Linked DNA regions of Pelodictyon luteolum DSM 273. The protein of the gene in region 1 interacts with the protein of each later gene in a pairwise test. Links are inferred from orthologs where the notes say so. Each region holds a gene or a part of one and is shown in the gene's direction. Other genes may lie near its edges. The genes, in order: tsaE and rlmB.

Region 1 (11,965 bases):
GCATCTGCCGCAGGCTCAGCAGTGGAGGTGATCTCCCTCCTGTAAACCCCGGCCGCCCGACCGATGTCCGTTTGTCTGAAGACGGCGGTGCGGTGCTGCCGTTCGACCGCTGATTTTCAGTTCTCTTGTTGTTGCCGGGAATTATTCTTTCCCGGCGTCTGTTTAAAACACCTCTTGAACGGCCCCCCCTTGAAGGGGGTCTTTTTCATCACATAAATCCCAAAGAGGTTATGGAGGGTCATATCGTCATCACCGGCGCCACCGGCGTCATCGGCACCGAACTTGTCGCAGCACTGGAAAAAAGGGGCGAACAGGTAGTGGTCCTTGCTCGCAGCCCCGAAGCGGCTAAAGGGACAGTGCCCGGCGCCGCCAGATACGTCCTGTGGGACTCCGATATGGCCGAAGGGGAATGGACAGGCCTTGTCAGCGGAGCAAAAGCCGTGATACATCTTGCCGGCAAACCCCTGCTTGAGGCCCGTTGGACGGAAGAGCACAAGCAGGAGTGCTACAACTCCCGCATACTCGGCACTCGCCACATGGTGGCTGCCATCTCGAAGGCGCCGGTGAAACCGGCTGTCTTTATTTCCGCATCGGCCATAGGCTATTACGGATCAATGGCGCGTTGCGCTGATACGCCCGACATTCTTGAAAACGGGTCTGCCGGCAGAGATTTTCTTGCCAAAATATGTGAGGACTGGGAACGGGAGGCTCTGGCGGCAGAAAAAAGCGGAGTGCGCCTCGTTCTGCTTCGCACAGGCATTGTCCTCTCCACCAGAGGCGGCATGCTGCAGAAACTGCTCGGACCCTTCAATTTCTTCGTTGGTGGTCCTGTCGGAACAGGGGAGCAGTGCATTTCATGGATCCATCTCGATGACGAGATCGACTGCATTCTTGCAGCACTCGACAATGAGGACTGGAGCGGCCCCGTGAATGCTGTCGGACCGAAACCGGTTTCAATGAAAGAATTCGCCCAGACGCTCGGCTCCGTGCTCGGCCGCCCGTCGCTGCTTCCCGTACCAAAGATGGCGGTGCAGGTTCTTCTGGGAGAGGGCGCAGAGTATGCCGTAAAGGGGCAGAAGGTGTTGCCGGGATTCATGACGGCGCATGGCTTTGTGTTTCGTTTCCCCTCGCTTGCCGCAGCGCTCAGGGATCTGGTTCAGCGCGAGCACTGAGAGTCGTACTATGAAGATGGCCGGCCCTTTTCGGGGGATGCGGAACGGGCAACTAAAAAAGCCGGACGGAACCTGTGTGTTCCGCCCGGCTTTATCATCTATTACTGGAGACAGCGCTCAGTAGCTGCTCCTTCTGGGAGCCCTTTCTTCCCGGGGCCTTGCCTCGTTCACTTTGATGGTTCGGCCTTTGAACTCCTGCTCGTTCATCGCCTCGATGGCGGCACGGCCTGCCTCGTCGCTCGACATGTCAACAAAGCCGAACCCCTTTGAGCGTCCGGAAAATTTGTCCATGATGATGTTTGCGCTGTCGACCTGCCCGAACTGGGAGAATGCATCGCGAAGATCATCTTCTGACACGGAGTACGGCAGATTGCCAATATAAATATTCATTTTTAGGTCTTGGTATACATGGTGCATTGATAGAAAGAGGCGCTCTGCAGATAACCAAGGCACAAATTACCTGTAAGCGACCAGCCAACCATTGGCTGGTTTCTAAGCGGTAATTTATGGTAATGCGAATTTGTTTTCAAAAAAATAAAATCGCCCTGGACGGGTTGTTTTTGCCTCGTCCGCGTCACTTCCTCTGCCGTAATACGCGGATAATCATAATTCTGTTGCTCGCGGTGCTATTGTTTTGCTTTTACTTAAATAAATAATTATTTACTCTTCATAGTCTTAAATTTTTTAGGGTCAAATAAAACCTAAACGCCGGTTATGAGGAAAAGAATAGCAACGGCCATGTTGATGCTTCCCGTTCTGATGCAGGTATCCGCTACGGCCGCGGCCGCACCCGAAGTCTATACAGATTCGGGCACCACATCCTGGATGCTTACCTCCACTGCTCTTGTGTTGCTGATGATTCCCGGGCTCGCGATGTTCTACGGCGGCCTTGTACGCACGAAAAACGTGATCGGTACGATGATGCACAGCTTCGGTGCGATGGTCATCATCGGGGTGCTCTGGCCGATGGTAGGCTACGCCCTGAGTTTCGGTCCGGGAGTACTGGGCGGCTTTGTTGGCTGGGATTCGAAGTATTTCATGCTGCAGGGGATCGATGAGTCCATTCTGCCGTCGCACATTCCCGAATATGTCTTTGCCATGTTCCAGGGCAAGTTCGCCATCATCACCCCGGCCCTTATTGCCGGCGCATTCGCCGAACGGGTGAACTTTCGCGGCTACGCCCTCTTCATTGCGCTCTGGAGCATCATTGTCTACAGCCCCATATGCCACTGGGTATGGGCTTCTGACGGATTTCTCTTCAATCTTGGAGCGGCCGGAGCAATCGACTTTGCCGGCGGCACCGTTGTTCATATCTCTTCGGGTGTGACTGCGCTGGTTGCGGCGCTGTATCTCGGCAGCCGCCGGGGCTATCCCCGCAACGTGATGCATCCGAACAACCTGGTCATGACACTCACTGGCGCAGGACTGCTATGGGTCGGCTGGTTTGGTTTCAATGCCGGCAGCGCCATCGCCAGCGATCTTGCCACCGCCCGGGCCCTCACAGTCACGCAGGTGTCTGCAGCGGCAGGGGCGTTTACCTGGATGGTCATTGAAATGCTGCAGCACCGCAAGGCCACCAGCCTCGGCGTCGCCTCCGGTATTCTGGCCGGTCTTGTAGCCATAACGCCTGCGGCAGGCGTTGTGCAGCCTTCCGGGGCGTTCGCGCTTGGTGCTCTCGCCTCCATTGTATGTTATTGCGCGATCCTCATAAAAAACAAGATGGGATACGACGACAGTCTTGATGCGTTTGGCGTACACGGAGTCGGCGGCATCGTCGGTGCTCTTGCGCTCGTCTTCTTCATCCGTCCCGCCTGGATGGCTGATGCCGCCGAAAAGGCCGGCGGCAGCTGGACCGTGATGCAGCAGCTAGGGGTGCAGGCAACAGCCGTCGGCATCACCGTCGTCTATGCTGCGGTTGTGTCGCTTTTTCTTCTGGTGCTCATTGACAAGACCATTGGCATGCGCATCAGCGAAAACGACGAAATGTCGGGCCTTGACCACAGCATGCACGGCGAGCACGGATACGGGCTCATCAACCTCAACTGAATCAACCCTTCGATCAATGAAGCTGATTACCGCCATCATCAATCCCGACCGGCTTGACCACGTCCGCGAAGCGCTGATACAGGCGGACATCACCCGTATCACCGTCAGCCGGGTGACCGGCCATGGCCGTCAGGAGGATATTGACATCTACCGCGGCCAGAAGATCGCACCGAACCTCATTCCGAAAATCCGCCTTGACATAGCCGTCAACGATGAGTTCGTCGACGTCACCGTTGACACTATAATCAATTTCGCGAGCCATGACCCTGTGGCCATTGGCGACGGCAAGATCTTCATCACCCCACTGGAGGAGTGCATACGCATCCGGACCCGTGAGCGGGGTGGCAAGGCGGTGTAGTGCTGTTATTTGTGTAGTATGCCTACGGGCGTGCATGCACTGGCGTCTTTTCCTTCCCCAACCGCAAGAATGGAGGACGCCATGTACCCGAAGCAGCAGATGCTACCTGCAGCAGGTCACCCGAAACCGGTCGGTACCGGGTGGCTCCCCCCGATGCCCGACCTTCGCGACTACACCCCGTCCCATCCTGACATTGCCGGTATGGTCCGGAAGCTCGGCGTTGCAGAAGGCTCGGGCAATCTTCCTTCTTCCATGGACCTCAGGCAATGGTGCCCCCCGGTCGAAAACCAGGGCGGCATAGGCGCCTGTACGGCGCAGGCCGCGGCAGGTATGGTCGAGTACTACGAGCGCCGTGCGTTCGGCCGCCATATCGACTGCTCCCGTCTCTTCATCTACAAGACGACCCGTAATCTCATGGGTGTCGTGGGTGACGGCGGAGCCTGGCTGCGAAACACCATGGGTGCCCTTGCGCTGTGTGGTGCACCACCTGAAAAGTACTGGCCATACAGCGACAATGATACCGACTATGATCTCGAGCCAACGGCGTTCGTTTACGCTCTGGCCGACAACTTCGAGGCGCTTCGTTACTGCTGCCATGATCCCATGGGGGCGGGTATGGAGCCGGCGACGGTGCTTGGCGGAGTGAAGCGCTTTCTCAGCGCCGGGGTGCCCTCGGCTTTCGGGTTTTTCGGTTTCCCCTCGTTCGACGAGGGCGCCGCTCCGGGCGATATCCCGATGCCGTGCGCCGATGAACAGGCGGAGTGGGGGCATGCCGTGCTTGCCGTAGGGTATGACGACAGCCGTGAAGTTGGCAACAAGCGGTGCGGGACCGCTTCAAAGGGAGCTCTGCTCGTCAGAAACTCCTGGGGCAGGGAATGGGGGGAGGACGGATACGGATGGATCCCCTACGGGTATGTCACGCAGGGATTGGCGATGGATTTCTGGTCGCTCTTCAGCATGGGCTGGATCGATACCGGCCAGTTCGGCTCATGAGTTTCCCTACGACGGGCCGCCGGCCAGTGGCATCTCCCTCCAGCCTGGGCAGTAGGTGTTCAGCCAGGCTTCGGCGTTCAGGTCGCCGAGACGCGCGGCCTGCCGGAAATCCTCCTGTCGGCCGGGGAAGTCTCCGGTTTTGCTTCGGGCGATGGCCCGGTGGAAAAAGGCTGGAGCCATTTTTCCGTCGAGTGCAATGGCTTGTGAGAAATCCGCGGTGGCACCCGAGAAGTCGCCGGTCATGTTTTTGACGATTCCCCGGTTGTAGTACCCAACAGCCCTGAAGTTGGTCTCGCCGCAGTTGATGACCATGGAGTAGTCGCTGAGTGCCTGCTGGTATTTCTTTAGCTTCTGGTTGGCGGCTCCCCGCATCTGGTAGGCCATGGCGAAAGCCGGGTCGATTTCGATGGCTTTCGTGTAATGCTCCAGGGCGTTTTTAATGTCACCCTGAATCTGGCAGTCGAACCCGCGGTCAAACCAGTTGTTTGCGGACTCGGCTGCAGCTGGCGAGGCCAAGCCCATCGCCACGATAGCGGTCAAGGCGAGGGATAGCAGGATCTTCTTCATGGGATGCGGCCGTTGGTGTTTGCAGGGAACCACTCATGATCACGATTCGCCTGTACTGCGCGGCATCGTATACATTTTATCATAATATACAATGTCACGAATTGACCGGGAAATTTGAAACGGCCATATTTTTTGCCGGTGGTTCAGTTCTTTGCTTATGCTTGGGCATTTCTCCCCGCTTTTTCTATCTTGATCCAGTGAGTTTTCCAACGCACACCCGACCGTATGTTCAGGATCAGCCTTGAGGAATTTGAAGGTCCGCTCGACCTGCTCCTCTTCTTCATCAAGAGGGATGAACTGGACATCTACAATATCCCCATCTCCAAAATCACCAACGATTTCGTTACCCATATCCACGGGGCCAGAACCTTGAATCTCGAGGTGGCGGCGGAGTTCATTTACATGGCTTCGATGCTGATGAGCATCAAGGCGGCCATGCTCCTGCCCCGTCCTTCTATGGAGAATGGCGATACCGATGAATTCGATCCGCGAACCGAGCTGGTGCAGCGGCTGCTCGAGTACAAGCGCATCAAGGAGGCGAGCCTGCAGCTTGCGGAGATGGCCGAGGCTCGTCATGAACTCTTTGCACGCGGTTTCTTCGAGGAGTACGATCAGAATGTCGTGGACGAAATGGACGAACCGGTCAACCGGCCGACCATCTATCATCTCATCAAGGCCTACCGCTCGGTGCTCGACAACATGCCGAAGCCAATGACTCGAAATGTGATGGAGGCTCCGGTTACGGTGCATGAGCAGACAGAGCTGATTCTCCGGATGCTCGGCGAGCGGGTGCAGGTTTCGTTCACCTCTGTTCTTGAAGGCGTCACCCAGCGCATCATCCTCGTGGTGACATTCCTCGCCGTGCTGGAAATGTGCAAGAACCAACGCATCATGGTGCTGGTGAAAGAGGGGTACGACGACTTCTGGATCGCCAGAAGGAACGCTCCGCCCGAGATAGACAACAACCCTTTAGTCCTGTTCGCCGATGCCTGAAATCATGCCCTTTGCAGGACTGCTTTACAGCCCTGCCCTTCTGGAGGATGCCTCCAACCTGATCTGTCCCCCGTATGACGTCATCCCTCCCGCACTGCAGGATGAGCTCTATCAGCGATCCGAAGTGAACGCCGTGCGCCTGGAACTTCCAAAGGAGGCGGATCCATATGCGGCGGCCGCCGGGCGGATTGCTGAGTGGCTCCGGAGCGGAGCGCTCAGGGTTGATGACCGCCCGGCGCTTTACCCATACTTCCAGACCTTCACCGATCCCTCCGGCCGTGAGTTCACGCGCCGCGGTTTTTTTGCCGCCATGCGCCTCTCTGATTTTACGGAGAAAAAGGTGCTGCCGCATGAGAAGACCCTTTCCGGCCCGAAGGCGGACCGGCTTAACCTCTACCGAAGGACCCGTACGAACATCAGCCCGGTGTTCGGCATATACGCCGATGAGGCGGGCACTGCCGACCAGCTGATGAAAGAGTACGCGGAGGCCCACCAGCCGGTGCTCGATGCAATGCTGCAGGGGGTCAGGAACCGGATGTGGCGCATTGACGAGCCCGGGCTGCTCCAGCGCCTCCAGGGGTGCCTCTCGGAGCGTACGGTCTACATTGCCGATGGCCACCACCGCTATGAGACCGGTCTCAACTACCGCAATGAGCGTGCCGCCGCAAACCCCGGCCATGATGGAAGCGAACCCTACAACTTCATTCTGACCTATCTGGCCAACATGTACGATGAGGGGCTGGTGGTTTTTCCCATCCACCGCCTTCTTCACGGCATCGACGGGTTCGATGCCGCAGCCTTCACCCGGCGGCTCGGTGAGTATTTCACGGTGACGGAGCTCGGCGGGCGCGACGCGCTCGATGCATTTCTCGACGGTGAGCCCTCAAGTTACGCCTACGGGGTGGTACTGCCGGACAAAGTCCTTGGCATCGTGCTTGCCGGAGAACCCGACAGTGTCCTCGATTCTTCATGCCCCGATGCGCTCCGGCGTCTGGGGCTTGTAGTCCTGCACGATCTGGTGCTCGGACGGCTGCTCGGCATCGGGGCGGAGGCCTTGGCAGGTCAGAAAAATGTGGTATACCGCAAGGATGAGGACGAGGTGTTCCGTGCCGTAGGGGCGGGTGAAGCGCAGGCGGGATTCGTGGTGAAGCCGACCACCGTCAGGCAGGTGATTGACGTGTCGGAGGGCGGGGACGTCATGCCGCAGAAGTCGACATTTTTCTATCCGAAAATCATGACGGGGCTGGTGTTCCACTCTCTTGGATGAACCAGGTATGAACGACGTTTTCCGCTCCGCTTCCGCTGAAGAGACCCGGGCTGCCGGCCGGAGCTTTGCGGCAACATTGTCTGAGGGTGATGTGGTCTCCCTTTCCGGCGAGCTTGGTGCGGGCAAGACTGAGTTCATGCGCGGAGTGAGCGAGTATTTCTCCTGTTCGGAGCAGCTCTCAAGCCCCACCTTCCCCTTGATGAACGTCTATACGGGATCCGTTGGGGGCCGTGAGGCCACCCTGCACCATTTCGACCTCTACCGACTCGAGACGCCCGAAGAGCTTGAAGGAATCGGATTCGGCGAGTACCTCTCTTCGGCCTGGGCCTCGTTCGTTGAGTGGGCGGAGCGTTTCCCGGAGTATGAGGGATGCTACACGGTCAGGGTCTCTATTGCCTATGACGGCCCTTCGGGTCGTACCATCACCATCACCGGGAGGGGACGATGAACATCCTTGCTATCGAGTGTACCCACGGGGTACTCGGCATCGGCCTTCTGCACGGGGGTGCAGTCCGGGACATGCGCGGGGCTGCCTGGCAGAAGACGGCTGAAAGCATTGTGCCGCTTATCGACCGGATCATGATGGATGCGGGAGCCCTCCCCGGGTCGCTTGATGCGGTCGCGGTATCCTCCGGTCCGGGTTCCTTTACGGCTCTGCGAATCGGGATGTCGGTGGCCAAGGGCGTAGCCTGCGGGCTCGGTATTCCGGTTGTACCTGTTCCTACACTGCCGTCGATGGCGGCTTCCCTCCCGTCGGGATTCGGGGCGGAAGCGGTGATGGCGGTGGTCGAGTCGCGGAAAGGTGAATATTATTACAGCGTCTTCCGCACTGCCGATCTTGCCGCATTCAGGTGGGATGCTCCGGTAGAGCGTGGCGGTGCTGAGGCAGTGCTCGCTGAACTCGCCAGTCATCCACACGCAACGGCCGTCGTGGGGCGCCATCTCGAACCGCTTCAGGATGCGCTCCTGGCCGGTGGTGCGAGGGTTGTCGGCGCGGATTTCTTTACGGCGGCAGCTCTCTTTCCTATGGCAGGACGGCTGCTCTCGACAGGCGGTGGAGCGGACGCGGGGTCGGTGGTGCCGGACTATCATCAGGAGTTTGTGTCCGGAAGCACGCAGGTAGGGCCGGGCGGAGTTGGCGGGAAGTGAATGATTGCTATATTCCTGCCGTGCGGATTATGTACTGTCAACGGTTTGAACTGAACGGAGTGTTATGGGAGCCAAGAAAAAAGAAGTGACGGCGGCACCGAAAGGGGTGCGTGAAGTTGAAGTCGGCGAACTGCTCGCCCGCCGTGCGGCAGAGCTGACGCTGGAAAAGAAATGCGAAGAGGTCAAAATCCTCGACCTCAGGGCGTTGACCACAATGACGGATTTCTTCGTCATCGCCACCGCCGATTCCGACCGCAAGGCAAAGGCCGCGGCCGATCATGTGGTTGATGAACTCCGCCATGACGGCGAACGTCCCCTCAACGTTGAGGGTATGGAGACCATGCGCTGGATCCTGCTTGATTATGTTGATGTTGTCGTGCATATCTTTATGCCTGATGATCGTCGTTTTTATGATCTGGAATCCTTGTGGTCCGATGCGCCGGTCATAACGGTAAGCTGAATTTTCATTGTATGTTCTCTGTTTTTATCCTCATCAGCGAACCCGCTGAAATCGGTAATTATCGGGGAATTTTATACATTACCCTGTCGCAGTATCTATAGCCAATATCACTCCGGATTGCCCTATGCAGCGCCAAAGAATACTCCCTGTCACTATTGAGGAAGAAATGCGGGGGTCTTACCTCGATTATTCCATGTCGGTCATTGTCAGCCGCGCATTGCCCGATGTGCGCGACGGCTTGAAGCCGGTCCACAGGAGGGTGTTGTACGGTATGCATGAACTCGGCCTGCAGGCAGGCAAGCCGCACAAGAAATCGGCCCGCGTGGTCGGTGAAGTGCTCGGTAAGTTCCATCCCCACGGCGATACTGCTGTCTACGACAGTCTTGTACGCCTCGTTCAGGACTTTTCGCTCCGCTACCCGCTCATCGACGGCCAAGGCAACTTCGGTTCCATCGATGGCGACTCCCCTGCGGCTATGAGGTACACCGAGGTCCGAATGAAGCAGATTGCAGGCGAAATGCTCAAGGATCTCGACAAGGAGACCGTGGACTTCGCCCTGAACTTTGATGACTCCCTTGAGGAGCCGACCGTTCTTCCTTCTTCGATTCCGAACCTGCTCGTCAATGGCGCCTCCGGCATCGCCGTCGGCATGGCGACCAACATTCCGCCCCAGAACCTCCGCGAGGTGGTTGACGGCATGATTGCACTCATCGGGAACCCGGAGCTTGAAGTCTCGGATCTGATGAAGTTCGTTATCGCCCCTGACTTCCCGACGGCCGGCATTATCTACGGATACGAAGGGGTCCGTCAGGCATATCTTACCGGCCGGGGCAAGGTGGTGATCCGAGCAAGGGCTCTCATCGAGGTGACCCAGAAGAACGGCCGTGAGTCGATTGTGGTTACCGAGCTGCCCTACCAGGTCAACAAGGTTCGTCTTATTGAGAAGATTGTCGAACTCGTTCACGATAAGAAAATTGAGGGCATCGCTGATATTCGTGACGAATCCGACCGCGATGGCATGCGCCTTGTCATCGAGCTCAAACGCGATGCCGTTGCGAAGGTGGTGCTGAACAACCTGTACAAGCATACGCCGATGCAGGATACGTTCGGCGTCATCATGCTTGCCCTTGTCGATGGCGTGCCGCGGATTCTCAACCTCAAGGAGATGATGCAGTACTACATCAAGCACCGCAACGAGATCGTGCTTCGCCGCACGCGCTTTGACCTTGCGGCTGCCGAAAGGCGTGCACACATCCTCGAGGGTCTCAAGATCTGCCTCGACAACCTCGACGAAGTTATCACCACGATCCGCGAATCCCCCGATGCCAATACGGCTCAGGATCGTCTTATGGAGAGGTTCGCCCTGTCTGAGATTCAGGCGAAGGCAATCCTCGAAATGCGTCTCCAGCGCCTCACCGGCATGGAACGCCAGAAGATCGACGCTGAATATAAGGAAACCCTCGCCACCATCGACGAGCTCCGTCTCATCCTTCAGAGCCCCGAAAGGCAGATGGAAATCATCCGCACAGAGCTGCTCAAAGTAAAAGAGGTATACGGTGACGAACGCCGGACGGAAATCGTGCCCCAAGAGGGAGACTTCTCCATCGAGGACATGATCGCTCAGGAGGACGTGGTCATCACCGTCACCCACGATGGCTTCATCAAGCGCTTCCCGGTCTCCGGGTACCGCCGTCAGGCCCGCGGGGGCAAGGGGGTGACGGGAGCTCAGGCCAAGCATGACGACTTCATCGAACACATGTTCGTGGCCTCTACCCACAACTATATTCTCTTCTTTACCAATACCGGACGCTGCTACTGGCTTAAGGTCTATGAGATCCCCGAGGCAGGACGCGCTGCTAGAGGCAGGGCGCTGGCCAACATCATGGAGCTGCACCCGGACGAGAAGATCAAGGCCTACATCAACATCCGCAACTTCGATGAACCGGGCTATATCATCATGGCTACGGCCGACGGTATTGTCAAGAAGACGGCGCTCGAGGAGTTTTCGCGTCCCCGGCGCAACGGCATTGCCGCCATCACCATCGATGAGGGTGACGCGCTGCTCGATGCCCGCCTCACCGACGGAGACCATCAGGTGATTCTCGCCAAGAGTTCAGGTCTGGTTGTCCGCTTCCCGGAGGTGCAGGTCCGGCCGATGGGCAGGACCGCCATGGGCGTCAAGGGCATCACGCTCGATCGCGGAGAGAAGTGCATTGCCATGGTCACCACCAAGCGGACCGATACGGCTCTGCTTGCAGTGACCGACAACGGGTTCGGCAAGCGCAGCAGGGTTGAGGACTACCGCCTGACGAAGCGCGGGGCCAGGGGCGTCATCACCCTCAAGGCGCATGAGAAGATTGGCAGCCTGGTCGGCCTGCTTGATGTCAATGACGATGATGATCTGATCCTGATCACCACGCATGGCATCGTGAACCGCCAACACGTTTCCGACATCCGCATTACCGGCCGCAATACCTCGGGCGTGAAGCTTATCAGGCTTATGGCTGGTGACACGATCTCCGCGCTTGCACGGGTGCCGAAAAGCGACGAGGAGACTGATTCCGACGTCCTGCTTGAGGATCCCGACGGCCAGATGCCGCTTTCGTTCGAATGAGAACCGGGCGCAGGCGAAACCGACTGATCAACTGAACCGTTTTCCATACGGAGGTGCCAATGGAGAAGAAAGGACCATACATCATCACTGAACAGCCGGGCACGAAGTATTACTGCGCCTGCGGCATGTCAAAGACCCCTCCATACTGCGATGGTTCGCACAAGGGGACCGGCAAGCACCCCTCGAGGGTCGAGATCCTGGAGGAGAAGGAGGTCGCTGTGTGCAGCTGCTGCCGTTCAGCGGATTTTCCCTGGTGCGATGGATCCCACAACGCACCCGGCAACTGACTAATTCCACTACACCAATAAACGAGGGACAGCTTCATGGCTCGGCCGAAAAATGTGAA
Region 2 (15,580 bases), 1.7 Mb from region 1 along the record:
CCGGAAGGCCCGTTTTGGGGCAGACCGAGGTGAACTCCGGATTGACGATTTCGATCGTGTAGTCGCGATCGGGGTAGGTATTGTCGAAGACTTCCAGAATCTCTTGTTTCATGGGGCCGGTTGTTTATCGGGTTGTTTCGGGCGAGCTGCGCCCTGTTCTCCTGAACGCTCAAAAATAGAAATCCAGAGTGATTTTCAGTACATTCAGTTTGATTTTTTTATGATCCTCATGCCCTAAAAGACCCTCAAGACTGCCGCTTATGATCCATTCAGCTGAAGAGATTCCCGCTGACGCCAGCCGCCTCAACAGTGAGCTTGCCCGGGAGTACGATCTGCTCGATACCCATTGCCAGATTGGGGGACGTTCGTTCAGTTTTACAAGCGTCAGCGACAGCTATGCCCTGCTCGACAGGATTTCGCCTGAAGAGTTCATCCGTGATGAACAGATGCCCTACTGGGCCGAAATATGGCCCTCTGCCCTGGCCCTTTCAGAGTTCCTTTCCGAATCAGTGCCGCTCAAGGGAGCCCGTGTCATCGAGATCGGTGCGGGCACCGGTCTCGTTTCGGTCGTTGCGGCTTCTCTCGGCGCGAAAGTGCTCGCTACCGACTACTCTACAGAGGCGCTTCGCTTCATCCGCTGCAACGCACTGAAGAACGCTGCCCGGATCGACATCGAACAGCTCGACTGGCGTAATGTCCGGCAGGAAGAGCGCTTCGACATGCTTCTGGCCGCCGATGTGCTATACGAACGGGTAAACCTCCTGCCGATCCTGCTTTCTATCGAACGACTGCTGAAACCGGATGGCTGCGCCTACATCGCCGATCCCCGCCGCCGCCTTGCCGAGCAGTTCCTTGAGCTTGCCGCGGAGAACGGGTTTTCGGTCAAGGCCCATGCCCGCGAGCACCGGGGGGCGGGGAAGCCCGTCGCGGTCAACATCTACCGGCTGACGCGCTGATATGGATGCAGTAAGCCAACATCGAGAGGCCTGGCGTTATGACTGCGGAGATGGCGCCATCCTCTGGCAGCTATCCTTCACCGGTTCCGGGATGCTGTTCGGCCAGAAACGCTTTCCCGGCGACCGCCGGTCCCTCTTTTTTGCCATCGATCCCGAAGCCTACAGGGTGCTGATCGACGATTTTCAGCCGCTCGATCCCGCTTCCGGTCTGCCGCTCGGCGCAGGGTGGTTTACGGGGATAGAGTCGACCCACCGGGACCTTGTCTATCTGCACGCCTGGCAGGAAGGCAGCCCTCTGCACAGGGGGATATGGGCCGTTCTGGCCCGCACCGGCTCCATCCTCTGGTCGCAGCCGGGCCTTGAGTATGTCGCCCATACCGACAGCGGCCTGCTTGCATGCCGGCAGAGCTCCTTTGCGGGATTTCCGGAACGGAATTATCTCCTTCTGGACCCCTTGACGGGGAAGGAGAGCGCTTGTGATGATGCTGCCGGCCTCAGGGCTTCGGCCATTGGGGAAGATGCGCGTCAGGAGGTGCAGCTGCCCGAAGCGACTGAACGCCTGCCCGACGGGAGCAGGGGCGGGGAGTCGATTGTTCGGGGCAGGGTTGTTGCTGGTTCCGTCCATGAAGATCTTGAGGGGAGATGGCGTTCGACTCTCCGCCTTTGGGAAGATGGCATGGAGGTCTACTGCGACGTGATGGATGAGGGCGGGAGCATGCCCGCCCGCAACAATTTCCTGATCAGGGGGGATAAATTGTACTACATTAAAAAGAAACGGGAGCTGGTTGCCTTTACCCTTTTTTGACTCCGCTTTCCGTCTTGCAGTCGAACCTTGCCTCCCTATTTGTGAAGGATAATCCGGCAACATTGTCCGAACGCCTCATCGAGGAATTTCTGCTCTCAGGCCGTGGACAGAAGAACCTGTCCGGAACGACCATCGTAGCCTACCGGACAGATCTTCGGCAGTTTTTCGGTTTTCTCGCCCGCCATTCCGGTTCCGGGGAGTTTGATCTCTCATTGGTCACCCCCTCCCTTGTACGCATGTTCATGGGAGACCTTCTCCGGCGCGGCCTGCAACAGCGCTCCATTGCCAGAAAGCTGGCTTCCCTCAAGAGCTTTTTCCGATTTCTCCACGAATCGCGCCATCTCACAGAAAGCGCGCTGTCGGCCGTTTCCATGCCGCGCTACAGTCGCCCCATTCCTTCTTTTCTGACTGAGCCTGAAGCTTCGATGCTGTTTGAGGATGTAGTTCCAATGGCACCTCACCGGGAGGGATTCGCCCATGGCAGAGAGCTGCAGCGGAATTTTACGCTCCTTCGCGATGCGGCCATCCTCGAGATGCTCTACGGCTGCGGGCTCCGGATTTCGGAATTGACTGGCCTCCGCCAGAGCGATCTGGAAATGGTCGGAGGGTTTGTGAAACTGACCGGAAAGGGACGTAAACAGCGCATCGTTCCTCTTGGCGCACCGGCTGTTTCCGCCCTCAAAAAATATTTTGAAGTCCGGCTAAACTTCTTTAGAATATCTGTAGACGGGGCTTTGGGGGAGTCGGACTTTGTGTTCCTGACCAACAAAGGCAAACAGATCTATCCCATGCTTGTCCAGAGGATGACCCGCAGGTATCTTGCTGCGGTTACCGAGCAGAAGAAGAAAAACCCGCATACGCTGCGCCACACGTTCGCCACCCACCTCTTGAACGGCGGAGCAGATCTTCAGAGTGTCAGTGAGATGCTCGGCCACAGCAACCTTTCGACGACTGAAATCTATACGCATGTGACTTTTGAACGCCTTAGGGAGGTCTACAGAAAAGCCCACCCGAAGGCATGACAGCTTTATGGTCCGGCGCTTTCCTGCCCCGGCCTTGTTCCTTCATTCTTTTCACCCATATATCCTTAGGGAGGTTGTTATGACGAAAGAAACCGGCAGCGACATGCCCACCATCAAGGTCACCCTGCGCCATTCCAATAACCACAATGCCATAGAGGAGTATGCCCGCAGTGCCGTACAATCGCTCACGAAGCTGTATCCGGCAATCCTCACGTGCCACGTCATCCTCGACCACCAGAAGAATGATTTCGAGAAGAACAAGAATGCCGAAATAACCCTGCACGTGCCGCAGCATGACTTTATTGCCAAAGAGTCCGGAACGGCCTATGAGCTCTGCATAGATGCCTGCGTGGATGCGCTCGGTCGGCAACTCCAGAAGTACAAAGAGAAAATGCACTGAACCCGGTGCCTGCCCGCCGGCGGGGGCGATGCCTCCGGCCGGCTCCGGGCCGCCGTCTGACGCAGGAGTTTCCATCACCCTCTATGCCGGATCCATGACCCTCGACCAAAAAGGCTTGAAGAAGCGATCAGTGACGGTCGCCTATTTTTTTAACAACATCGGCAAGAAGCATGACATCCGGCTCAGGCGGATGAACACCGTCGATGAGCAGGAACGGCGGATTTTCGAGCGGGACCTGCACCGACCGGGGCTGGCGCTGGCAGGGTTCACCAATCTGTTCACCTACAAGAGGCTCCAGATTCTCGGTAACACCGAGACGCGTTTCCTCAACCATCTCGGCGAGGAAGAACGGAAGGCGGCATTCGCCAACCTGACGCGTTTCAAGGTGCCCTGCATCATCCTGACAAGCAACAACAAGCTCCAGCCTGAGCTGCTTGATATGGCCACTGCAGCAGGGATTCCCGTCTATGTGACCCGTCAGTCGTCCACCAAGGCCATCTACCTTGTCACGGATTTTCTCGACGATCAGTTCTCCCTTTACCAGCAGTACCACGGTTCCATGGTCGATGTCTACGGTGTCGGCGTGCTCTTGACCGGCAAGAGCGGCCTTGGCAAGTCGGAGATTGCCCTTGACCTTGTGGAGCGGGGCCACGGCCTCGTCGCTGACGATGTGGTTGTGATCCGCAGGAAAGGGGAAACCATGCAGCTCAGCGCATCACGCAACAACATCATCGACCATTTCATGGAGATCCGTGGTCTCGGCGTGGTTGATGTAAAGGCAAATTTCGGCATCCGCGCCATCCGTGACGTCAAGGAGGTGCTGGTGGTCGTCGAACTGCTTGAGTGGAACAAGGAAATGGAGTATGAGCGGCTCGGTCTGGACACAAAGACGATAAGGATACTCGGTGTCGATGTACCGCTGGTCCAGCTTCCCATTTTCCCCGGCAAGAACATCACGGTGATCATCGAGGTCGTCGCACTGAACTTCCTTCTCAAACGCTATTCGAACTATGTGGCAGCCGAGGCGCTGACCGACAGGATAAAAAAGGTGATCCACAATGATGACAGAACTGCAGGTGACATCCTTGTCTGAACGGGCGATTGCCCACAGCGGCCTGAGGAGGCTTCTGCTTCTTCCGCTTTCGATGCTGCTGTTCATTTCCTCCGCCTGCAGCCAGGGCGGCGGGGAGCATCCTGCCCGGAAGGCGATGGATTCGACCCTGGTCATAACCTCGCTCGGCGATGCCGACTACCTCAACCCGGTCATCGGCGCTTCAGTCACTTCATCGAACATCTTCGGCCTGATCTATCCGTCTCTGCTCCAGAGCGAATTCGACACCACGACGGGCCTGCTCAACTACATGGCGCTGGATAAACAGCTCCGCCCCCCGACCTCCGGTCATACGACCAAAACCCCGAAAGCCGCCCTTGCCAGAACATGGCGGATGGCTCCGGACCACCGCTCCATCACCTACACGCTCCGCAATGACGCATACTGGGATGACGGCAAGCCGATCGTAGCCGGCGATGTCCTTTTTGCCTACCGCCTCTACGGCAACCCCGTGATCGCCAGCCCCCGCCAGCAGTACCTTGCCGAACTCGAAGGAGCCGAGAACGGCCAGGTGGACTTTTCGCGGGCGGTTGCCGCTCCCGACGATACTACTCTGGTGTTCAGGTTTCACAAACCCGTGCCGGAATATCTTGCCCTGTTCCATACCTCCCTTACGCCGATGCCGGAGCATTTCTGGCGCAACGTCAAGCCCGATGAGTTCCGCAACTCCCCGCTCAACCGCAAGCCGCTCGGTGCCGGCCCCTACCGGTTGAAGTCCTGGAAGCCGCAGCAGGAACTGGTGCTTGAAAGCAACCACCGCTCCAACCTTCCGAAACCAGGCAACATCCCCCAGCTTTCGTTCCGGGTAGTGCCCGACTATACCGTCCGCCTCGCCCAGCTCCAGACCGGTGCAGTGGACGTGGTGGAGAACATCAAGCCGGAAGACTTCCGGGGTCTGGCCGGTTCGAAGAATCCCGTCGATATCAAGAGTGTCGGGCTGAGGGTCTATGATTATGTCGGCTGGTCGAACATCGACCAGGACGAGTACCTCAAAAGCGGCCGCGCTGTGCCGCATCCGCTATTCGGTTCCGCAGCCGTGCGCCGTGCGCTGACCTTCGCCATGGACCGTCAGTCGATCATCGACGGCTACCTCGGCCGGTACGGGGTTCCCGCAGTAACCGATATATCCCCGTCACTGAAATGGGCCTTCAACGAAAAGATACAGCCCTATCCGTTCGACCAGCAGAGAGCCCTCTCGATACTGAAGGCAGAGGGATGGGTGCCGGGCCCCGATGGTATTCTCCAGAAGGCGGGACGCCGGTTCAGCTTCGCCCTCTATACCAATGCGGGCAATGCGCGCAGAAACTACGCAAGCGTCATCATCCAGCAGAACCTGCGCTCAATAGGCATCGAGTGCAAGCTCGAGGTTCAGGAATCGAATGTCTTTTTCGACAACCTGCAGAACCGCAGGCTCGATGCCTGGATGGCGGGCTGGTCGATCGGCCTGGAAATCGACCCGATGGATGTCTGGGGTTCGGACCTCGAGAAAAGCCGGTTCAACTTCATGGGGTACCGCAACCCGAGGGTCGACAGGCTTTCGGCCCTTGCCAAGGAGAAAATGGATCCACTGGACGCTCGTCCCTACTGGCTGGAGTATCAGGAAATCCTGCACCGTGATCAGCCGGTCACCTTTCTCTACTGGATCCGGGAGACCCAGGGGTTCAGCCGCAGGATAGAGGGTGAGGAACTGAACATTTCCGGTGTATTTTACAACATCGATGACTGGACGCTCAGTCCTTCCCGAACCCTTGCGCCATAGAACCGCATGCTGACCTATATTTTCAAACGGCTCCTGATTGCCATCCCGCTCATCTTCGGGGTCCTGACCCTTACATTCTTCATCATCCGTCTCGCGCCGGGCGACCCTGCGGCATTTTTCATCCAGCCGGGCATCAGCCCCAACGTCGCCATGCAGATCCGGGAGCAGTACGGTCTGAACGACCCCCTGCCGATCCAGTATGTGAAGTGGCTCGGTCATGTCCTGCAGGGTGATTTCGGAAGAAGCTTCAGCCGTGCCCAGCAGCCGGTGCTGGAGGTCATCGCCAGTGCGCTTCCGATCACCGTGACCATTGCGCTCCTTACCCTCATAGCCAACTTCACCTTCGGCATCCTCATCGGTGTGATATCGGCCGTCCGGCAGAACAGTTTCATCGACCGGTTCCTGACCGTGACGGCGCTCTTCTTCTATTCCATGCCGGAGTTCTGGTTCGCCCTCATGATGATCATCATCTTTGCCCTCAAGTTCCCGCTTTTTCCCGCCTCCGGCCTGAATGAGGTGGGAGCTGAAGGGTTCGGCCCGATCGGATTTGCCATGGACCGTCTATGGCACCTGTTTCTGCCTGTAACGGTGCTCAGCATCAATGGCGCAGCTGGCATTGCCCGTTATGTCCGCGGGAGCATGTTGGAGGTGATCCGCCAGGACTATATCCGCACCGCACGGGCGAAGGGTCTTCCTGAAAGGCTGGTCATATTCCGCCATGCGCTCCGCAATGCCCTGCTTCCCGTCATCACCCTCATGGGCAGTTCCTTGCCGTTCATCTTCAGCGGGGCTCTATTCATTGAAGTGATTTTCGCCTTTCCCGGGATGGGCCGGGTAACGGTTGAAGCCATTTTTGCGCGGGACTATCCGCTTATCATCGCCAATACTTTCATTTCCGGGATCCTCATCGTCTTCGGCAACCTCGTTGCCGATGTGCTCTACGCTGTCGTTGATCCCAGGATCAAGCTGTGAAACCAGGGAGCCATTTGAGAATAGAACTGCTCAATACCCCCGTAGATGCCGTCGAACTGCGGATTGAAGACCAGATCCGTCCACGGCGGATGGAAGACTTCACGGGCCAGCAACGGCTGACCGACAACTTGAAGGTGTTCATCTCCGCGGCCAGGATGCGCGGTGACGCCCTCGATCATGTGCTGCTTTCCGGTCCTCCCGGACTCGGCAAGACGACCCTCGCCCACATCATCGCCGAAGAGATGGGCGGCTCACTGAAAGCGACTTCCGGACCAATGCTCGACAAAGCGGGGAATCTGGCAGGGATTCTGACTAGCCTGCAGAAGGGTGATGTGCTCTTCATCGATGAGATCCACCGTATGCCGCCGGCTGTCGAGGAATACCTGTACTCGGCCATGGAGGATTTCCGCATCGACATCATGCTCGACAGCGGCCCTTCGGCACGGGCCGTCCAGCTCAAGGTCGAGCCCTTCACCCTCGTCGGCGCGACGACACGTTCCGGACTCCTGACCGCTCCGCTCAGGGCCCGCTTCGGCATCAGCAACCGGTTCGACTATTATCCGCCCGAGCTGCTCGAAACGATCCTCATGCGATCATCCACCATACTCGGCATCGGCATCGAGAGGGATGCGGCTTCAGAAATCGCCGGGCGGTCACGCGGAACCCCCCGCATCGCCAACCGCCTGCTCCGCCGTGCCAGGGATTTCGCCCAGGTTGACGGTATGGAGATCATCAGCCGCCCGACGGCCATGAAGACCCTCGACTCTCTTGAAATCGACGAAGAGGGGCTTGATGAGATGGACAAGAAGATCATGGATGCTGTCGTCAACCGTTTCAGCGGCGGGCCGGTCGGCGTCGGTTCGCTCGCAGTCTCGGTCGGAGAGGAGCAGGATACCATCGAGGAGGTCTATGAACCATACCTCATCCAGGCGGGCTATCTCTCCCGCACCCCCCGGGGAAGGGTGGCTACACAGCGGGCGCTGCTAAGGTTCTCGGATGGAAGCTCCGCACTTCGGGGAACTCTGTTCGATGGGCAGGAGCATGTCTGAAGGGCTTTGGCGACATAGGCAGCGATCTGCGCTTCGCGCCATATGGACGGTCTCGTTTTTCTTCATTCTGTTGTTCACAGCCTCATGCAGCTCCGGTCCCGCGCGTAAAGCCGAGATGGCAGCCCGCAGTGATTCCCTTGATGCTGTGATGGAGCGGGAGTTCCTGCGGGCATCATTCCTCGATGCCAGAGGCGATCACCCCGGCGCCATCAAAGGATACCATGAGCTGCTCCGCCGCCAGCCCCTGAATGCCGCGCTTTACTTTTCAACGGCAAAGGCCTTTCTTTCCCTCGGGGAGCTCGATTCAGCGAGGGTGTACGCAGAGCGGTGTGCTGCATTGAGCCCTTCCAACCGCCATGCACTCGGTCTGCTTGCCGATGTTTCCCATGCGATGGGCGAGCCGAAGAGGGCGGTGCAACTATACGGGAAGCTGGCCCATATGGACCCCGGCAACACGGAGCTGCTGACATGGCTCGCCATGGAGCACCTTGCGGCTGAACAGCCCGCAGAGGCGCTGTCGGTGTTCCAGCGGGTGCTGAGCCTTGATCCCGGCAATGAGACGGCCCGTTCCCATGTGCTCCTGCTCCAGATCAGGATGCAACGGTACCCGGAGGCCATCGCCTCGCTTCGGGAAATGACAAAGGGCGGCAACGGGGATGAACGGCTCCGGCTCACTCTCGGCGGGTTGTACCTTCGCACCGGCGACTATGCCGATGCGGCCTCTACTTTCCGTGAGGCCATTGACGCCTCGCCCGGTTTCATTCCCGCATGGCTGGCACTCTTCGAGGTCTCTGTCCGTTCGAAAGATATGATGTCGTTCCGTTCAGACCTTCTGAGCTTCTACGATACCCTTCGTCCCGCTCTTCCGAAAAAACTCGAACTGACCCGGTTTTATCTTTCGGAGTCGGTATCGGACAGCCTCTACCGCATCCCGTCGAGAATCATGCTCGATGAGACATGCCGCCGCCATCCAGAGAGCGCTGAGGCGCTGATGCTGAGGGGATGGGCACGCATGCGTGCAGATGATCTGGGTGGCGCGCTAAGGGATTTCAGGGCGGCTGTTCCGCTGGACCAGAAAAACAGCGACCTGCGCGAGAGCCTGGTGTCCGCTCTTCTGGTATCCCGGCAGTTCTCTGCCGCCCAGAGGGTCGTGCTTCGCGCCAGACGGGATTTTCCCTCCGAACGGCTGCGGTTCCAGATTCTGGAGGGCTATGTGCTTTATGAGTCTGGCAAGGCTCGCCAGGCGGTGCCTTTGCTTGAGCAGGCGCTTCGCTCAAGGCGAATACTGGAACGCCGTGAGCTTCAGGAGCGGGCGCTCAGTACCCTGGCGTTTGCTTACGATACCATGGGGGTTCCAGCCAAAAGCATGCCGTTGTATGAGCAGTTGCTGGTTCTCGAGCCCGGCAACGCCCTTGTTCTGAACAACCTTGCATACAGCCTCACCATAGTAGGCTCCGACCTCAAGAGAGCGCGCCAGTTGGCCGAAGCGGCGGTGGCGAAAGAGCCCGACAGCGGGGTTTATCTTGACACGCTCGGCTGGATCCTCTACCGTCAGGGAGAGCTTAAGGAGGCTCGTATTCGTCTTGAACGGGCAATGGAACTGGAGCCTCTTGAGCCTGAGATAGCCCGCCATCTCGCTGAACTCTATAGGGCTGCAGGAGAACTGGAAAAGTCCGAAGCCATGCAGAAGAAGGCCGAAGAGCTGGAGCTGAATCGTGCTCTTCCGCCAACAGGATCGTGAACGGGCGGTAATGGAAGCGATAACAAAAAACGGCGGGGGGTTCCCGCCGTTCTTTGTTTCTGACTGAACAGAATGGCTTTACTTGGCCTCGAAGGTGCGTGCTGCCAGGTACTCGTAATGAGCATAGCGGGCGTCCACCTCTTTCTGGATTGCTTCGAAGTAGACGTCGGCAATCTCCGGGTGGCTTTTCTTGAGCATCCTGAAGCGGTTCTCCATATTGAGGAACTGCGCCACAGGGATTTTCGGCTTCTTCGAGTCAAGCTGCAGGGGGTTCAGCCCCTCTTTCATGCGGTCCGGGTTGTAGCGGAAGAGGAGCCAGTGACCCGAATCAACGGCTGCTTTCTGATTGTCAAGGCCGTGTTCCATGTTGATGCCGTGCGCAATACAGTGCGAGTATGCAATGATGATCGAGGGGCCATCGTAAGCCTCTGCTTCAAGGAACGCCCTGAGGGTCTGTTCGTCACGGGCACCGAGGGCAACCGATGCAACATAGGCGCTGCCGTAGCTCATCGAGATAAGCCCAAGATCTTTCTTCGTGACCGGCCGGCCGGCTGCAGCGAATTTTGCAATCGCCGCTTTCGGGGTGGCTTTCGACGCCTGTCCGCCGGTGTTGGAGTAGACCTCGGTATCGAGAACCAGAAGGTTGACGTTCTTGTTGCCTGCAGTGACATGGTCGACGCCGCCGTAGCCGATGTCATAGGCCCAGCCATCTCCACCCACACCCCAGACGCTCTTTTTGACGAGCATGTCAGCAACCGAGAGCAGGTTCTTTGCGTCGGAGGAACCGATGCCGGCAATTTTCGATTTAAGTACCGCCACGCGTTTCCGCTGCTCGAAGATTTCGGGCTCACTTACCTGGCGGGCTTCGAGGATTTCACCGACGAGGGTGTCGCCGACGGTGCCGGACATTCTCCGGAGGAGTTCAGAGGCATATTCCTGCTGCTTGTCGATGGAGATCCTGAATCCGAGAGCAAACTCCGCGGTATCCTCAAACAGGGAGTTGGACCATGTCGGTCCGAGACCCTCTGCATTGCAGGTATACGGGGTGGTCGGCAGGTTTCCTCCGTAGATCGATGAACAGCCGGTGGCGTTGCCGATGACGAGGCGGTCGCCGAATAGCTGGGTCATCAGCTTCACGTACGGGGTTTCGCCGCATCCCGAGCAGGCGCCCGAGAACTCGAAGAGAGGTTCCTGCAGCTGCTGTTCCTTGATCAGCTTCGGGTTGATTTTCGTACGGTCGAATTCCGGGATGTTGACGTAGTAGTTCCAGTTGTCGACTTCCGTTTCGCGAAGCGGCTCCTGCGGCGCCATGTTGAGCGCTTTGCGCTCTGGGTTCGCCTTGTCGCGGGCCGGGCAGATGTGCGCACAGACCTTACAGCCGGTGCAGTCCTCGGGAGCCACCTGTATTGTGTACTTCATGCCTTCCCAGTTCACACCCTTGGCTTCCATCGATTTGTATGTGCGGGGGGCGTTCTCGAGGTATTTCGGGTCGTAGACCTTTGCGCGGATTGCCGCGTGGGGGCACACCATAGTGCATTTTCCGCACTCGATGCAGAGGTCGGGTTCCCAGACCGGGATATGCGAGGCCAGATTGCGTTTTTCAAACTTCGCGGTTCCGGTCGGGTAGGTGCCGTCTGCCGGAAGGGCGCTTACGGGGATTTCATCGCCTTCGCCCGCAATGATCTTGGCAAGGACGTTGCAGACAAAGTCGGGGGCTTCTCCGACGATTGGTGCACGCAGCGTTTTCTTGCTGTCGGCGACTGCGCCGATTGCGACTTCATGCAGGTTGGCCAGCGTGTTGTCGACTGCCTTGATGTTCTGGTTGACGATCTCATCGCCTTTCTTGCCGTAGGTAACCCTGATGGCGTGCTTGATCTGCAGGATGGCCTCCTCACGGGGGAGAACACCGGAGATGGCGAAGAAGCAGGCCTGCATGATGGTGTTGATGCGCTGGCCCATGCCGCTCTCGCCGGCAACCTTGTAAGCGTCGATCGAGTACATCTTCGCCTCTTTTGCAATCAGGTGCTCCTGCACGGTGCGCGGCAGGTTGTCCCATATCTCTTCGGGGGAGAAGTGCGAGTTGAGGAGCAGCGTACCGCCTTTCTTGAGGTTTTTAACCAGGTCGATCATCTCGAGGAAGATCCAGTGGTGGCAGCCGATGAACTGGGCCTCGGTGATGAGGTAGGTCGAATGGATCTCTTTGGGTCCGAAGCGAAGGTGCGAGGTCGTGATTGATCCCGCCTTCTTGGAGTCGTAGACGAAGTAGCCCTGAGCGTAGTTCGGGGTGTTTTCGCCGATGATCTTGATGCTGTTCTTGTTGGCGCCGACCGTACCGTCGGATCCGAGGCCGTAGAAAAGTGCGCGGAACATCTCGTCCGGCTCGATGGAGAACGCGTGGTCGTAGTCGAGGCTCAGGTGTGTGACGTCGTCAACGATGCCGACGGTGAAGTGGTTCTTCGGCGAGGCCGCGGCCATGTTGTCGAACACGCCCTTGACCATGGCGGGGGTGAACTCTTTCGAAGAGAGCCCGTAGCGGCCTCCGGTGACTTTCGGCATGGCTGTAAGGAGTCCTTTGGAGACACCTTCCATGAGGGCGTTGACGCCATCGAGGTAAAGGGGTTCGCCTGCGCTGCCCGGCTCCTTGACACGGTCGAGGATCGAAACGGACTTGACGCTCTTGGGGAATGCGGCGACAAAACGCTCGATGTCGAACGGACGGAAGAGGCGGACATTGATGACGCCGACCTTTTCGCCGCTTTTGTTTAGGTATTCAACGGTCTCGCGGACGGTTTCGACGCCGGAGCCCATGAGCACGACGACGCGCTCGGCGTCAGGTGCTCCGTAGTACTGGTAGATTTTGTAGTTGCGGCCGGTCAGCTCACCGAACCTGTCCATCATCCGCTGGGTGATGTCGGAGGCTGCGGTGTAGTAGCTGTTCACCGTCTCCCTGCCCTGGAAATAGGTGTCGGGGTTCTGCGAGGTGCCGCGGATGAATGGTGCGTCGGGGGTCATGCGGCGGCTGCGGTTTGCGATGACGAGATCCTCGGGGACCATCGCCTTGATGACATCGTCTGAAACGACCTCGATTTTTGCGATTTCGTGGGAGGTACGGAAACCGTCGAAGAAGTGCATGACAGGGACGCGCGATTCAAGCGTCGCTGCTGCGGAGATGAGACCTATGTCCATTGCCTCCTGGACCGAGCTTGAAGCCAGAAGCGAGAAGCCCGTGCCGCGGACGGACATGACATCGCTGTGATCGCCGAAGATGGAGAGGCCCTGAGCGGCCAGTGAACGTGCCGAGACATGGATGACGCAGGGGGTGAGTTCGCCGGCAATTTTGTACATGTTGGGGATCATCAGAAGGAGCCCCTGCGATGCGGTAAAGGTGGTGGTCAGTGATCCGGTCTGGAGTGCGCCGTGGACTGCGGCCGCCGCACCGGCTTCGCTCTGCAGTTCGTCGATTTTCGGAACGGTGCCCCAGATGTTCTTTTTCCCTTCGGCTGCCCATGCATCCGAATACTCGCCCATCGGTGATGCCGGTGTGATTGGATAGATGCAGATTACTTCGCTGGTGCGGTAGGAGACATAAGCGAGCGCTTCATTTCCTTCCATGGTTTTATATGTCCGGCTCATACTGGCTGTCACTGGATTTGTATTGATGAAACGCATGTACAAATACTGTACGACAGAAACAACTGCGGATGGAGTGGAATTAGTTGCTTCTGCCAGAGAAAAAAATCGATTCAAGGCGAATAGCAAGATAGAAAAAAAATCTGATATTGCTGAATTTAATTACATTCAGGTATCCCTCTCCCGCTTACAGGGACTCACCGCGGGCCGTGTTTTTGCGGGCCGATTCTTTTGCATAATTCTGCCATTTTCCAGACTCATGATGGAAGGGGAACATCCCGAAAACCTCGTCTACGGACGCAACGCTGTCCTTGAACTTCTCCGCGAAAAGCCGGAGAGCGTCGAGAAAATCTATTTCCAGTTCAACACTTCGCATCCGAAGCTGAAGGAGATCATCATTACTGCGCGGCGCCAGAAGATCGTGACGGGAAAGGCCCGCCTCGAGAAGCTCTCGCTTATCGCAGGGACCACGAAGCATCAGGGGGTGGCGGCCCTCATCAGTACGGTCAGCTATTACACCGTGGAGGAGCTGCTTGCCGCACCGCGCAACAGTGCGCCGCTGCTCGTCGTGCTGCAGGGGCTCGACGATCCCCACAACATCGGGGCCATCATCCGGACCGCCGAGGCTGTCGCTGCCGATGGGGTTGTCCTTGTCGAGGGCAAGGGAGCTCCGGTCAACGCTGTCGTGCACAAGGCTTCAGCCGGTGCCCTTTCGCACATGCGGGTCGCCAAGGTAAAAAGCCTGGTGCGATGCCTTGAGCTCCTCCACCGCGAAGGGATTCAGGTGCTCGCCACCGACATGGAGGCCGAAACGAACTATACCGATGCCGATTTCAGGAAGGCCACTGCCATTGTGCTCGGAGCGGAAGGCTCCGGCCTTGCTCCCGAAGCCATGGAGTTCTGCGACCGGGTGGTGCGCATTCCGATGGCGGGTTGCGTCGAGTCGCTGAACGTCTCCGTTTCGGCGGGCGTGATGTTATATGAGGCCATGCGCCAGCGCCTCTCCTAGGGAGATGCCGAGGGCGTCAGCGTCGCATTTGTTTGAAAAAAAGTATTAACTTGACCCACGCGCATCAGCTGTTTTCAACCACTTAACCTTTTCTGTCATGAACGTCCCAGCCGCTCTCCGCTACACCAAAGACCATGAATGGATACAGCTGCTCGACGATGGCGCGACTGCGCTTGTCGGCATCACGGATTTCGCCCAGTCGGAGCTCGGCGACATCGTGTTCGTGGAACTGAAGCCCGCAGGCACTGCCCTGAAGGAGCATGAGATTTTCGGAACGGTTGAAGCGGTCAAGACGGTTGCCGACCTGTTCGCTCCCGTGGCCGGTGAGATCCTGGAGGTGAACGCCGGACTGGACAGCGCCGAAACAGTGAACCAGGACCCATACGGCAGCGGCTGGATGGTAAAGATGAAGCTCGCCGATCCGGCCTCAGTCGCTAATCTGCTCGACGCCGCCGCCTACCGCGAACTGATCGGAGGATAATCAACATGCCATTCATCGTCAATACCGATGCGGACAGGGAGTCGATGCTCCATGCCACAGGGGTCTCCTCCTTCGACGAGCTGATTGTCGACATCCCCCGTGAGGTCCGCCTCAATAAAGCTCTTGAACTCGCACCCGCTGCCGATGAGATGGAGGTCCGCTCCATACTCGAAAGCATGGCCGCGGCGAACCGCAGCACGGCCGACTATGTCAGCTTCCTCGGCGGCGGCGCCTACGACCATTTCCTCCCTTCCGCCATCAAGGCGATCGTCTCCCGCAGTGAGTTCTATACGGCCTACACGCCCTATCAGGCCGAGGTGTCCCAGGGGACGCTGCAGGCCATCTACGAATACCAGAGTCTCATCTGCCGCCTCTACGGGATGGACGTGACCAATGCATCGATGTACGACGGGGCCACGGCTCTTGCCGAAGCGGTGCTGATGGCCATCGGCGTCAACGGCCGCCAGAAAGTGGTCGTGGCCGGAAAGCTGCATCCCTGGAACAGCTCGGTACTCAAAACCTATCTCGAGGCGTCGGACCACAGTGCCGTCGTGCAGAATGTTGTGGAAGACGGTGTCGGAAGTATTGAGGTCCTCAAGGGGCTCATGGACGACACGGTCGCGGCCGTTGTCGTGCAGCAGCCGA

Evidence for each region.
Region 2: the proteins of tsaE (region 1) and rlmB interact in binary tests that used the Escherichia coli proteins (3 or more experiments, as listed by UniProt). The link is inferred for Pelodictyon luteolum DSM 273 from one-to-one orthologs.

Annotation. Positions count from the first base shown.
Region 1 is NC_007512.1:92,536-104,500, forward strand. What follows is about bases 6,185-9,123. They hold tsaE (tRNA (adenosine(37)-N6)-threonylcarbamoyltransferase complex ATPase subunit type 1 TsaE), read left to right. Parts: upstream 6,185-7,403; coding sequence 7,404-7,844; downstream 7,845-9,123. Other genes in these bases: PLUT_RS00470 (DUF1015 domain-containing protein), read left to right, coding at 6,185-7,396; tsaB (tRNA (adenosine(37)-N6)-threonylcarbamoyltransferase complex dimerization subunit type 1 TsaB), read left to right, coding at 7,841-8,545; rsfS (ribosome silencing factor), read left to right, coding at 8,610-9,005. In the rest of the region: PLUT_RS00430 (CsgG/HfaB family protein), read left to right, coding at 1-113; PLUT_RS00435 (TIGR01777 family oxidoreductase), read left to right, coding at 231-1,172; PLUT_RS00440 (RNA recognition motif domain-containing protein), read right to left, coding at 1,290-1,562; PLUT_RS00445 (ammonium transporter), read left to right, coding at 1,887-3,218; PLUT_RS00450 (P-II family nitrogen regulator), read left to right, coding at 3,235-3,576; PLUT_RS00455 (C1 family peptidase), read left to right, coding at 3,658-4,569; PLUT_RS00460 (tetratricopeptide repeat protein), read right to left, coding at 4,576-5,136; PLUT_RS00465 (segregation and condensation protein A), read left to right, coding at 5,362-6,129; more of PLUT_RS00470, read left to right, coding at 6,122-6,184; gyrA (DNA gyrase subunit A), read left to right, coding at 9,130-11,619; PLUT_RS00495 (CDGSH iron-sulfur domain-containing protein), read left to right, coding at 11,679-11,906. UniProt on the Escherichia coli protein: Required for the formation of a threonylcarbamoyl group on adenosine at position 37 (t(6)A37) in tRNAs that read codons beginning with adenine.
Region 2 is NC_007512.1:1,806,718-1,822,297, reverse strand. What follows is about bases 12,707-15,580. They hold rlmB (23S rRNA (guanosine(2251)-2'-O)-methyltransferase RlmB), read left to right. Parts: upstream 12,707-13,707; coding sequence 13,708-14,454; downstream 14,455-15,580. Other genes in these bases: gcvPA (aminomethyl-transferring glycine dehydrogenase subunit GcvPA), read left to right, coding at 14,941-15,580; gcvH (glycine cleavage system protein GcvH), read left to right, coding at 14,552-14,935; nifJ (pyruvate:ferredoxin (flavodoxin) oxidoreductase), read right to left, coding at 12,707-13,448. In the rest of the region: queF (preQ(1) synthase), read right to left, coding at 1-112; PLUT_RS08410 (class I SAM-dependent methyltransferase), read left to right, coding at 261-956; PLUT_RS08405 (DUF4905 domain-containing protein), read left to right, coding at 958-1,761; PLUT_RS08400 (tyrosine recombinase XerC), read left to right, coding at 1,803-2,783; PLUT_RS08395 (HPF/RaiA family ribosome-associated protein), read left to right, coding at 2,863-3,183; hprK (HPr(Ser) kinase/phosphatase), read left to right, coding at 3,278-4,276; PLUT_RS08385 (peptide-binding protein), read left to right, coding at 4,245-6,053; PLUT_RS08380 (ABC transporter permease), read left to right, coding at 6,060-7,025; Holliday junction branch migration DNA helicase RuvB, read left to right, coding at 7,040-8,074; PLUT_RS08370 (tetratricopeptide repeat protein), read left to right, coding at 8,190-9,815; more of nifJ, read right to left, coding at 9,894-12,706. UniProt on the Escherichia coli protein: Specifically methylates the ribose of guanosine 2251 in 23S rRNA.